Regions from separate parts of the Lederbergia sp. B243.17 genome, predicted to be linked through region 2. Evidence: riboswitches for the same ligand, from Rfam matches in the RefSeq annotation. Region 2 holds a riboswitch; each other region holds the start of a gene.

Region 1 (2,197 bases), on a different contig from region 2:
CGAACGGATCCGGCAGAAGAGTCTTGTCACAACCGAACACTTCGACCTTGACCATATGGCAAAGACCCGAAGCCTTCGCCAGCTTTGCAATCCTTACTGCCTCTTCAGCTGTTTTCGCCCCTGCAGTGTTCGGCAAAAATAGGAATCTTTCCAACTCGATCTCTTCGAGCAGATTGGGCTGCTGCTGATTGTAAATATTCATTCTTCTTACGGCGAAGGTCAATACTTCCGTTTCTGATGCGGCTACAGCCTCTTTTTGGACAGCGACAGACGGAAACTTTCCTGTTCCGAGAAATAAACGTGATGCGAACGTGTATGGACCGATTTTTAATGACATTTAACCGCCTCCTACAAATTGGACTATTTCGATTTTGTCTCCTGCTGCTAGGGGATGCTCATTCCAGCTTCCCTTTTCCAGCACCGTGCCGTTTTGCTCAACAATGGCAAATTCCTTTTTCACCGCTAAAAATTCGATCAGCTCTCCGACAGTCCGGACGTCATCCGGGGATTGGAGTCTCTGGCCGTTGACGGTCACTTCCACGTAATCTCACCTCCTTAAAATAGAGAGTTTGCTAGCTTCTTCAAGCGATTCATCGGGTGGAAAAAACGCCGATATCGCTGCAATGCCAGCTGCTCCTGTCTGAAGAACATCCGCTGCGTTTTCCGCATGGATGCCGCCGATGGCGATAACCGGGATGGCGGCAGACCGGACGAGCGCCTTCAATTCCGCCAATCCCCTTGGTGCGTGGCCCGGCTTTGAATCGGAAAGGAAGACATGGCCGTAATAGAGATAATCTGCACCTGCCTCCTCCGCCTGCTGGGCAGCTCCCGCCGAATGGACGGATTGGCCGATTCTCAGCCCAGGAAAAGAGCGCTTCAGCTCCGGGATGCCTTCCATATGCTCAGGAAGATGGACGCCATAAAGCCGGTATTTGTGGGCTATCTCAGGAAAATGGTGAACAATCAGCCTGTTTGGAGGTATTCCACTCTTCAGAAAAGTCTCCACAAGCGAGTCCGTCTCCTTCTCGGAATATCGTTTTTCCCGAAGATGGATCCGGTCCACCCACGGCAGAAGTTTTTTTGAAAATGCTGCAAGCCGCTTCTGCTCCCAATTATCATTCGTTACTGCATGGATCATCGCCGCCCTCCTTTTTTTGCATAATAAAAACCACTACTCTTCAGAAGAATAGTGGTTGGCTGCACGAAAAAAAACATCAGGATATACGTCCCCATGCACCACTTCCCTCCGCTGGCTTTAACCAGATCAGGTTCGAAGAGTCCCAAAGTCACACTTTGATCTCAGCCTTTCAAAAGGCCCCCCTAGCAGTTATTGAACTATGAAGTTGTTTCAAAGCCATCGTACCATGTCATTTTTTATTGTCAAGGCTTTCAATAGATGCACTTTACAAATCTGTTTTTGTATTGTGTAATAGGGGTAATGTGGATTTTTGGCGGGGAAGTTTCCCCAACGATGTCCTTGTATGGAGTAGGGGGGAAGGCATGTCAACAGCTTATCTTTATGTTACAGCTTCAGCACTGGCTGTCGTTGCAATTTCAATCGTGTTCAAGATTTTCATAGAAAAATTAAAGCAGCAGCCTGAACAGCAGTCGACGTTGCAGCGCAACTTCTTTATCGGCGTCGCGATTGCCGAAATCGTGCCGATTGTGCTTGTCATCTTCGCGATGATCAATTCGGTCCCGGCACAGGATATCAATGAGCTGCTCATCCCGGCTTTGCTCATTGTTATACTAATGACGTTTGCCCCAATTTTGGTCCTGATGCAAACAAAAGTAGATGTACCGAAAGAAGCGGAAGCAGCCATTACCGTATTCCGGCCAATCGGAAGCATGATGGTTTCCACGATACCGCTCATCTCGCTCGTCGGCTTGTTCCTGTTGCTGCCAAGATAAAAAACCGGAGGATGTTCTCAGAAAGTCAGATCTGACTTTCCGAGTGCTCCTCCGGTTTTTTTAAGCTTCTTGAAGCTTCCTCCATAGGATTTTCCCGCTGCTCGTTGTCGGGAACGTGTCGTGGAATTCGACAATTCGCGGATACTTGTAGCTCGCCATCTTTTCTTTCGCCCAATTGATGATGTTCTCTTCCGCTATTTTCCCTTTGTATTCATCGTTCAAAATAATGAGTGCTTTCACTGTCTCACCGCGCACTTCATCCGGTGCTCGGACGACGCATGCCTGC
Region 2 (2,197 bases):
GATCAAGCAAATCGTTTTTCATCATCCAATCGGTATATTTCTGCCAGACTTCCTTTTTCTGCTCTCCCCATCTCGGGGCATCGTCTTTGTATTTATCAGCAAGCCACTTTTGGCTGCTTTTCACAAGTTCAGGATCAAGATCCGGCTCTGCATCAATCAGGATTTCCGCTGCTTCATCCGGGTTTTCAATCGCAAACTCGTAGCCTTCTGCAACAGCCGCCATAAATGCCTTGACCAGTTCAGGATCTTTCTCGATCAATTTTTCATTTGTCCCGATCACCGGAGTATAATAATCCAGCTCTTCAGCGTAGTCGATCAGATAAAGCATATTGATATCTTCATTGCGCCGTTCCGCTTCAACTCCCGTCCAAGCATAGTATATCCAGGCAAAGTCGATATCTCTTTTAACAGCCGTAAAAAAGTCGGTATCCCCCATGTTGATCATCTCAAGCTTGCCCGGATCGCCGCCGTCCTGCTCCATGATCGTCTTGAGCATTGCCTGCTCAACCGGGGCTCCCCAACCTCCATACGTCTTCCCTTCAAAATCCTTCGGACGGGTAATGTTTTTATCAACAGGTGCAGCGAAGCCCGACGTGTTGTGCTGAATTATCGCGCCAATCGAGACGATCGGCACATCCTGGGTCCGCGCTTCTGTCACAGATTCCTGTGTCGTAATCCCGAAATCGGCCTTGCCGGATGCGACAAGCTGATCAACGCCGGCCTCTCCCGGCAGGATGATGTCGGCATCAATCCCATGCTTCTTGAAAAAGCCTTTTTCTCTCGCGACGTAGAGCCCAGTGTGATTCGTATTCGGAGTCCAATCAAGTACGACAGAAACCTTCCTCTCGTCAGACTTTCCGGACGACGACTCCTCCTGTTCTTTTTTCCCGCAGCCGGCCACTAATAAGAGCAGGGCAGCAGTGAAAAGTAGCCATTTCTTCATCTTTTTCCTCCTTAGCGTGAAGGGGAGTTTGAACCGCAAACGAAAAGATGCCCAGGTGAGTAACCTGGGCATCAAAAAGAACACTCATTCATAATCGAGTCGTATGTTCCCTTCGCTGGTATGAGCCAGAGCAGGTTCAAAGGGTCAATGTCTATCGGACACTCTCTCAACCGGCATCACCGGTTCCCCCACATTCCTATATATTTGTTTGACAATCCTATTATAACAAAGTTTCGCCAAATTGCCAGAAACGGAACCCTACTGCAGGCTTTTCTCCAAAGCCTGCCCGAGAACAGGATATTGATAGGAATAACCATGTTCCGCCGCCTTTTTCGGGATCGCGCATTGTCCGGCCGTAAGCATGACGTTCATTTCCCCGAGCAGAAGCTTTAATACAGGGGCAGGTACAGGCAGCCAGTGGGGGCGGTGCAGGACGTTTCCAAGCATTTTTCCAAACTCCTGCATCCGGACAGGCTGCGGGGCAGTCAAATTGAGAGGGCCAGTTATGCGGGAGTTTTCAATAGCGAAACGGATCAGCCCTGCGGCATCTGCCACCTGAATCCAGGAGATCCACTGCCGGCCGGAACCGATTGTCCCGCCTGCGCCGAGTTTATACGGAAGAGCCATCAGCGGCAAAGCGCCGCCATCACCGAGCACGATTCCGAGCCTGGCAAACACGGTCCGGATACCAAGAGGTTCCGCTTTCGCCGCTTCCTCTTCCCATTCACGGACGACGTTTGCCAAGAAATCATCCGCAGCCGGCCTGTCCTGTTCCGTGAACCTTGCTGTTTCCGACATTCCGTAATACCCGACCGCCGAAGCGTTGATGAGCACCTCCGGCTTTCTTTCCAATGCTGCAAAAATACGAATCACCTCGCGAGTCGCGTCCATCCTGCTCTGGAGAATCCGCTTCTTCTTCGCCTTCGTCCATCTCAAGCCATTGATCGAATCTCCGGCAAGGTTGACGAATGCATCCACTTCGCCGAGATGTTTCTCCGGAATGCAGCCTTCCTCAAGCCACTGGACATAACCCGGTTCCTTCGCCCGCTCTCGGCTCCGGGTCAGAATTACCACTTGATGGCCGTTTTCGTTCAGCTGCCGCTTCAACTCCGCCCCGACAAAACCGCTTCCGCCTGCAATCGCAATCCGCATTTCCTATCCCTGCCTTTTTCTTCATTATAACGTCGTGCGGGAGGACCGCAATGTTTACAGATAGGAGAAAATAAAAACGGCCGGATCCAAGCTTATCGGATC
Region 3 (2,197 bases), on a different contig from region 2:
AAATGGATCGTCCGCTATGCTGATGAAGGCGCCTGCGACACTGCTCAACAAACAGCCGGAGCCGGTGACAGACGGGAGAAGCGGGCTTCCGTTCTCTACTTCTGCATAGGACCGGCCGTCCGTAATGATGTCCGTTTCCCCGGTTACGGCAACGATGGTCTCATATTTCAGCGCTATTTTTCTAGCCAGATGCCCAATATCGAGATTACCTTCTCCGGCATCAACGCCTTGCGCTTCCCATTTCGCTCCGGCAATTGCCGCGAGTTCTCCGGCATTGCAACGGATCAGCGCCAGCTTGACCTTCCCGATGATCGACATTGTTGTGGCTTTACGGAAGGAGGAAGCGCCTGCTCCGACAGGGTCCAGCACTACCGGGACTCCATTTTGATTGGCTCCTTTCCCGGCAAGAATCATTGATTTTACCGTTTCTTCCGACAATGTGCCAATGTTCAGTGACAGGCAGGAAGAGATGCCGGCAATTTCAGCTGACTCTTCCGCAGCTTCAGCCATGACAGGGGAAGCGCCAAGGGCGAGCAGGCCATTTGCCTGAAAGTTGGCGACAACATAATTGGTAATACAGTGGATGAGCGGATTGCGGGAACGCAGTTCGCTAATTAGTTTCGGTTGAAGCATCAGTTACGCCCTCCCTTCAGCGAGAACATCAGTGCATACACGCCAATTTTGCTGTTTCCAAGCCATCTCCCAAAAATTCCACTCATAATAGCTGCTCTTTTTGAAATGCTCTTTCAATAGCAGACGCTTTTCAGGTGAGGCGGCTTCGGCGAGCTCATTCATCCGGTTGATCTGCTCCTTCACTTTTTCAGCAAACCATTCGGATCCATAAGTCCCGATCCACCGTTCATAGATCGGGTGTCCAGGTTTTGCATCCTTCAGCCTTTCGCCAATCTCATAATAGAGCCAATAGCAAGGGAGGAGGCCGGCGAGTATTTCTGCCAGGTCCCCATCAGCACAGCGGTATAAATGGGATACATAGGCATACGCATTTGGAGCTGGTTCAAACTCTTTCAGCTCCTGTTCTGTCACATCGAGCAGGGTCATGAAGGATTCATGCAGGCTCAGCTCGGCTTCACAAGTGGCAAGCGCATGCTCTGCAAACGCCTTTGTCACGGCAAGATCCGGAGATTTGGCAGCCCCGTAAGCCTGTACTTTGGCAAAGTGGCTTAAATAATAGGAATCTTGTTTCACGTAAAACCGGAAAGTATCGAGCGGCAAAGTACCGTCCGCAATCCCTCTCACAAACGGGTGGGTAAAGCTCGCCTCCCACAAATCATTGCATTCTCTGCGTACTTCTTCACAGAAAGTCAACACGTCATCCCCTTTTCCAAAAATAGTCGATCGGGATAAAGGGCAGAGGAAGGAGGATAAAAAAAGCTGCTCCCCCTGAAAGAACGGGAAGCAGCATTATGCTTGAAAAAAATATGCGCCTCCACTTCCCTACGCTGGTATCATCCAGATCAGGTTCCAAGGGTCCGCGCCTCACATGCGCGTCTCAGCCTTTCATAAAGGCTCCCCCAGCGGTTTGACAAAAAGATGAAATTGTCCTCTTGAGTATATCATATAGAAAGATTTCAGTAAATTTTCTTACGCATCTTGTTTGGACAATCCGAATATTGAAACTTTTTTAGTCTATAATCAGTAAAAGAACAAATGGATGGCAGAGGAGGAGATGGAATTGGATTTTCATTATGGCGGCTTTACCTTTGTTGAATTTTTGATGCCACTGATGTTTTTGCTAGTATTCGGGCTTATTCTTTTTTCGATTATCAGGTCAGCGATCCAAGGTGCAAAAAATCGTAACTCTCCCCGACTGACTGTTCCGGCAATCGTGTCTGCCAAAAGAGCAGAAGTGAGTGGGGGGGCAGGAGATATGATGGCTTCCACGGACTATTATGCCACGTTTGAAGTGGAGAGCGGAGACCGCTTGGAATTCGCGGTCAATGGGAAGGAATACGGCCAGCTTGCGGATGGGGACATTGGGAATCTAACGTTCCAAGGGACTCGGTTTATTGGCTTCTCCAGAACGGGGAAAGCAGGTTCAAATTCTTGACAGAAGCTCCTCTCGTAAGGAAAAATATAGGGTGATAGTAAATATTCTGAAAATGGGGCTGATAAAATGAAGTATCGCAGACTGGGACGAACAGGTTTGAAAGTCAGTGAAATCAGCTTGGGCAGCTGG
Region 4 (2,197 bases), on a different contig from region 2:
CTCAACGATGATGACCGTTTTCTTATGGGTGACGTCTTTAACAGACTTCCATATTTGCTCGGTGCCTTCGGGATCGAGCAATGCCGAAGGCTCATCCAGAAACAATACGTCGGGCTCAAGAAGAAGTACTGAAGCAAGCGCCAGCCGCTGCTTCATCCCTTGGGAAAGTGTCTCGATCGGCGTATGCAGTTCAAGCGAGCCGAGTCCTGTTCGGTCCAATGCCGTTTTGATCAGCGGCTCCATTTCCTCTCTCGGCACTTGCAGGTTTTCAAGCACGAACGCGAGCTCCTCATCCACAAACGGCATGCAAAATTGCGTGTCCGGATCTTGAAAGACAAATCCCCATGAATCCGGCACCATGATCGATTCATATTTTAAAGGCACTTCAATCGAATGGGGGAGGATGCCGCAAAGCACCTGTAGAAGTGTCGACTTTCCGCAGCCGCTCGGACCAAGCAGCAGCACCTTTTCCCCTTGTGAAGCAGCAAAGGAGAGATCCCTAAAAACTAGGGAATCCTCTCCCGGAAATTTCAGCCTCAGATTTTTAACACTGATTTTCCTTTTGTTTTCCAAATTGAACACCTTCTACTTTGCGACCGGTCTGTCAAGAGCCTCATATTCTTCCTTTGCGACAGGCCGGATCAGATTGGTGACGCCCGTCTCTTCAAGTGCACGCACAATCAAGTATGCAAATACGCCGGTGAAGAGGAAGGCACTGACGACGCGCAGCCCATATTTTACAAACAGGGCCCATAGCTCCAAGTTGGCATATCCGTAAAAAAGATCGAGGAAAAAGCCGGCGAAACATGAGGCGATTCCTGCAAAACCGGCAACTGCCATGCCGAACCGCTTATAGCGGAAAGCTGCAAAAAGCAGCTCTGCGCCAAGCCCCTGGACAAATCCATAAATAAGCACTTCAATTCCATGGCCGATAAACGCTGAAAGTCCCGCTGCAGCTATGCTTGACAGCAAGGCAACACCAGGTTTGCGGATCAGCAGAAAGGCAAATGGCGCAACCATGAACCACATGCCATAGATAAGCTGGCGCGCAACGGGCAGCGCTGGCTTGATTACCGTGTATAAATCATCCCAGAATTTCATGATGATACCGAAAACAACACCGATCATGATAGTGATCAATAGATCGGTAAACTTTAACTTTTTCACCCATCCCAACCCCTTTTTCTTTGTTTTCTTACAAAAAAGGCCGTCTGAATGCACAGACGGTCGAGAAGGGGCCCCTTTATGATCAAAAAGATCAATTTCTCTACGCTGGCATTACCCAGATCAGATTAGCGGTCAGCAGCGGATTCATCTGCTATCTCAGCCTGATTCACTCAAGCACCCGGACGGACAATTATGTAATTAGCCCCAGTATATCGGAGTTCTATTGATATATCAATCCCTGTTTATAGTATACTTGCTTGAACAGGGGGGATAGAGAATGAGATATACCATTCGCAAGGCAGCAAAGGAAGATATTCCGCACATTCAGCGAGTTGCACAGGAAAGCTGGGGAGCCACTTATGAGGGAATTATCCCGAAGGAAATCCAGAAGCGATTTTTAAGCTCCGCTTACAGTGATGAATCAATGGAGAGAAGGGTCAGTCATTCCCTTTTGCTTGTTGCTGAAACAAACCGCAGCATCGTCGGCTTTGCCAACTTTTCACCATTGCAGGATGGAGGCAAGGCGGAACTTGGTGCGATTTACCTGCTTCCGGAATATCAGGGAACCGGCATAGGCACTGCCCTTCTTGAGTCAGGAATCGGGCATCTGGAAGGTGTAAAAGAGCTGTTCATCAATGTCGAAAAGGAAAACAAAATTGGCCTGACTTTTTATCATGCGAAAGGTTTCCAGGTCGTCTCAGAGTTTGATGAGGACTTTGATGGACATATGCTGAAGACAATCAGAATGAAAAAACAAATGAAGCACGCTGAAGTGAGCTAAATCTTTTACCGTTAACCCGTTCTTCTGGCATGGTGGATTTAGTAGTTGTAAGTACTTGTGGGGAAAGTGAGGCAGACAGCTTCTGCAGCTGTCCGCCTTTCATTAGGATGGTTGCTTCTTCTCGAAATGGCTTGCCAAACTCAAGACAAAAGCAAGTATAAATATAGCCAGCGAACCTGCCGATACTATATTCCGCTGACCAAAGCCTGTGAAGAAGCTGACAAACAATCCTAGAGAGAAGTTAGCACC

The links. Region 2 has a riboswitch for thiamine pyrophosphate ahead of AC0TWI_RS00900 (ABC transporter substrate-binding protein). Riboswitches for the same ligand answer to the same signal wherever they lie in the genome.
Region 1: linked by a shared signal. The riboswitch ahead of AC0TWI_RS02895 (thiamine phosphate synthase) and the one ahead of AC0TWI_RS00900 (ABC transporter substrate-binding protein) in region 2 are both predicted to bind thiamine pyrophosphate.
Region 3: linked by a shared signal. The riboswitch ahead of tenA (thiaminase II) and the one ahead of AC0TWI_RS00900 (ABC transporter substrate-binding protein) in region 2 are both predicted to bind thiamine pyrophosphate.
Region 4: linked by a shared signal. The riboswitch ahead of AC0TWI_RS18730 (ECF transporter S component) and the one ahead of AC0TWI_RS00900 (ABC transporter substrate-binding protein) in region 2 are both predicted to bind thiamine pyrophosphate.

The regions. Positions count from the first base shown of each region.
Region 1 covers NZ_JBWBKF010000023.1:38,726-40,922, reverse strand. Annotated here, with positions in the region: gene AC0TWI_RS02905 (thiazole synthase) at 1-337, opposite strand, end outside; gene thiS (sulfur carrier protein ThiS) at 338-541, opposite strand; gene AC0TWI_RS02895 (thiamine phosphate synthase) at 548-1,138, opposite strand; TPP riboswitch at 1,225-1,332, opposite strand; gene AC0TWI_RS02890 (hypothetical protein) at 1,501-1,911, shown strand; gene AC0TWI_RS02885 (long-chain-fatty-acid--CoA ligase) at 1,972-2,197, opposite strand, start outside.
Region 2 covers NZ_JBWBKF010000014.1:41,037-43,233, reverse strand. Annotated here, with positions in the region: gene AC0TWI_RS00900 (ABC transporter substrate-binding protein) at 1-943, opposite strand, end outside; TPP riboswitch at 1,034-1,143, opposite strand; gene AC0TWI_RS00895 (TIGR01777 family oxidoreductase) at 1,202-2,095, opposite strand.
Region 3 covers NZ_JBWBKF010000059.1:1,037-3,233, reverse strand. Annotated here, with positions in the region: gene thiM (hydroxyethylthiazole kinase) at 1-633, opposite strand, end outside; gene tenA (thiaminase II) at 637-1,326, opposite strand; TPP riboswitch at 1,436-1,544, opposite strand; gene AC0TWI_RS11145 (DUF2500 domain-containing protein) at 1,694-2,068, shown strand; gene AC0TWI_RS11140 (aldo/keto reductase family protein) at 2,135-2,197, shown strand, end outside.
Region 4 covers NZ_JBWBKF010000089.1:20,426-22,622, reverse strand. Annotated here, with positions in the region: gene AC0TWI_RS18735 (ABC transporter ATP-binding protein) at 1-582, opposite strand, end outside; gene AC0TWI_RS18730 (ECF transporter S component) at 586-1,167, opposite strand; TPP riboswitch at 1,247-1,359, opposite strand; gene AC0TWI_RS18725 (N-acetyltransferase family protein) at 1,445-1,948, shown strand; gene AC0TWI_RS18720 (hypothetical protein) at 2,051-2,197, opposite strand, start outside.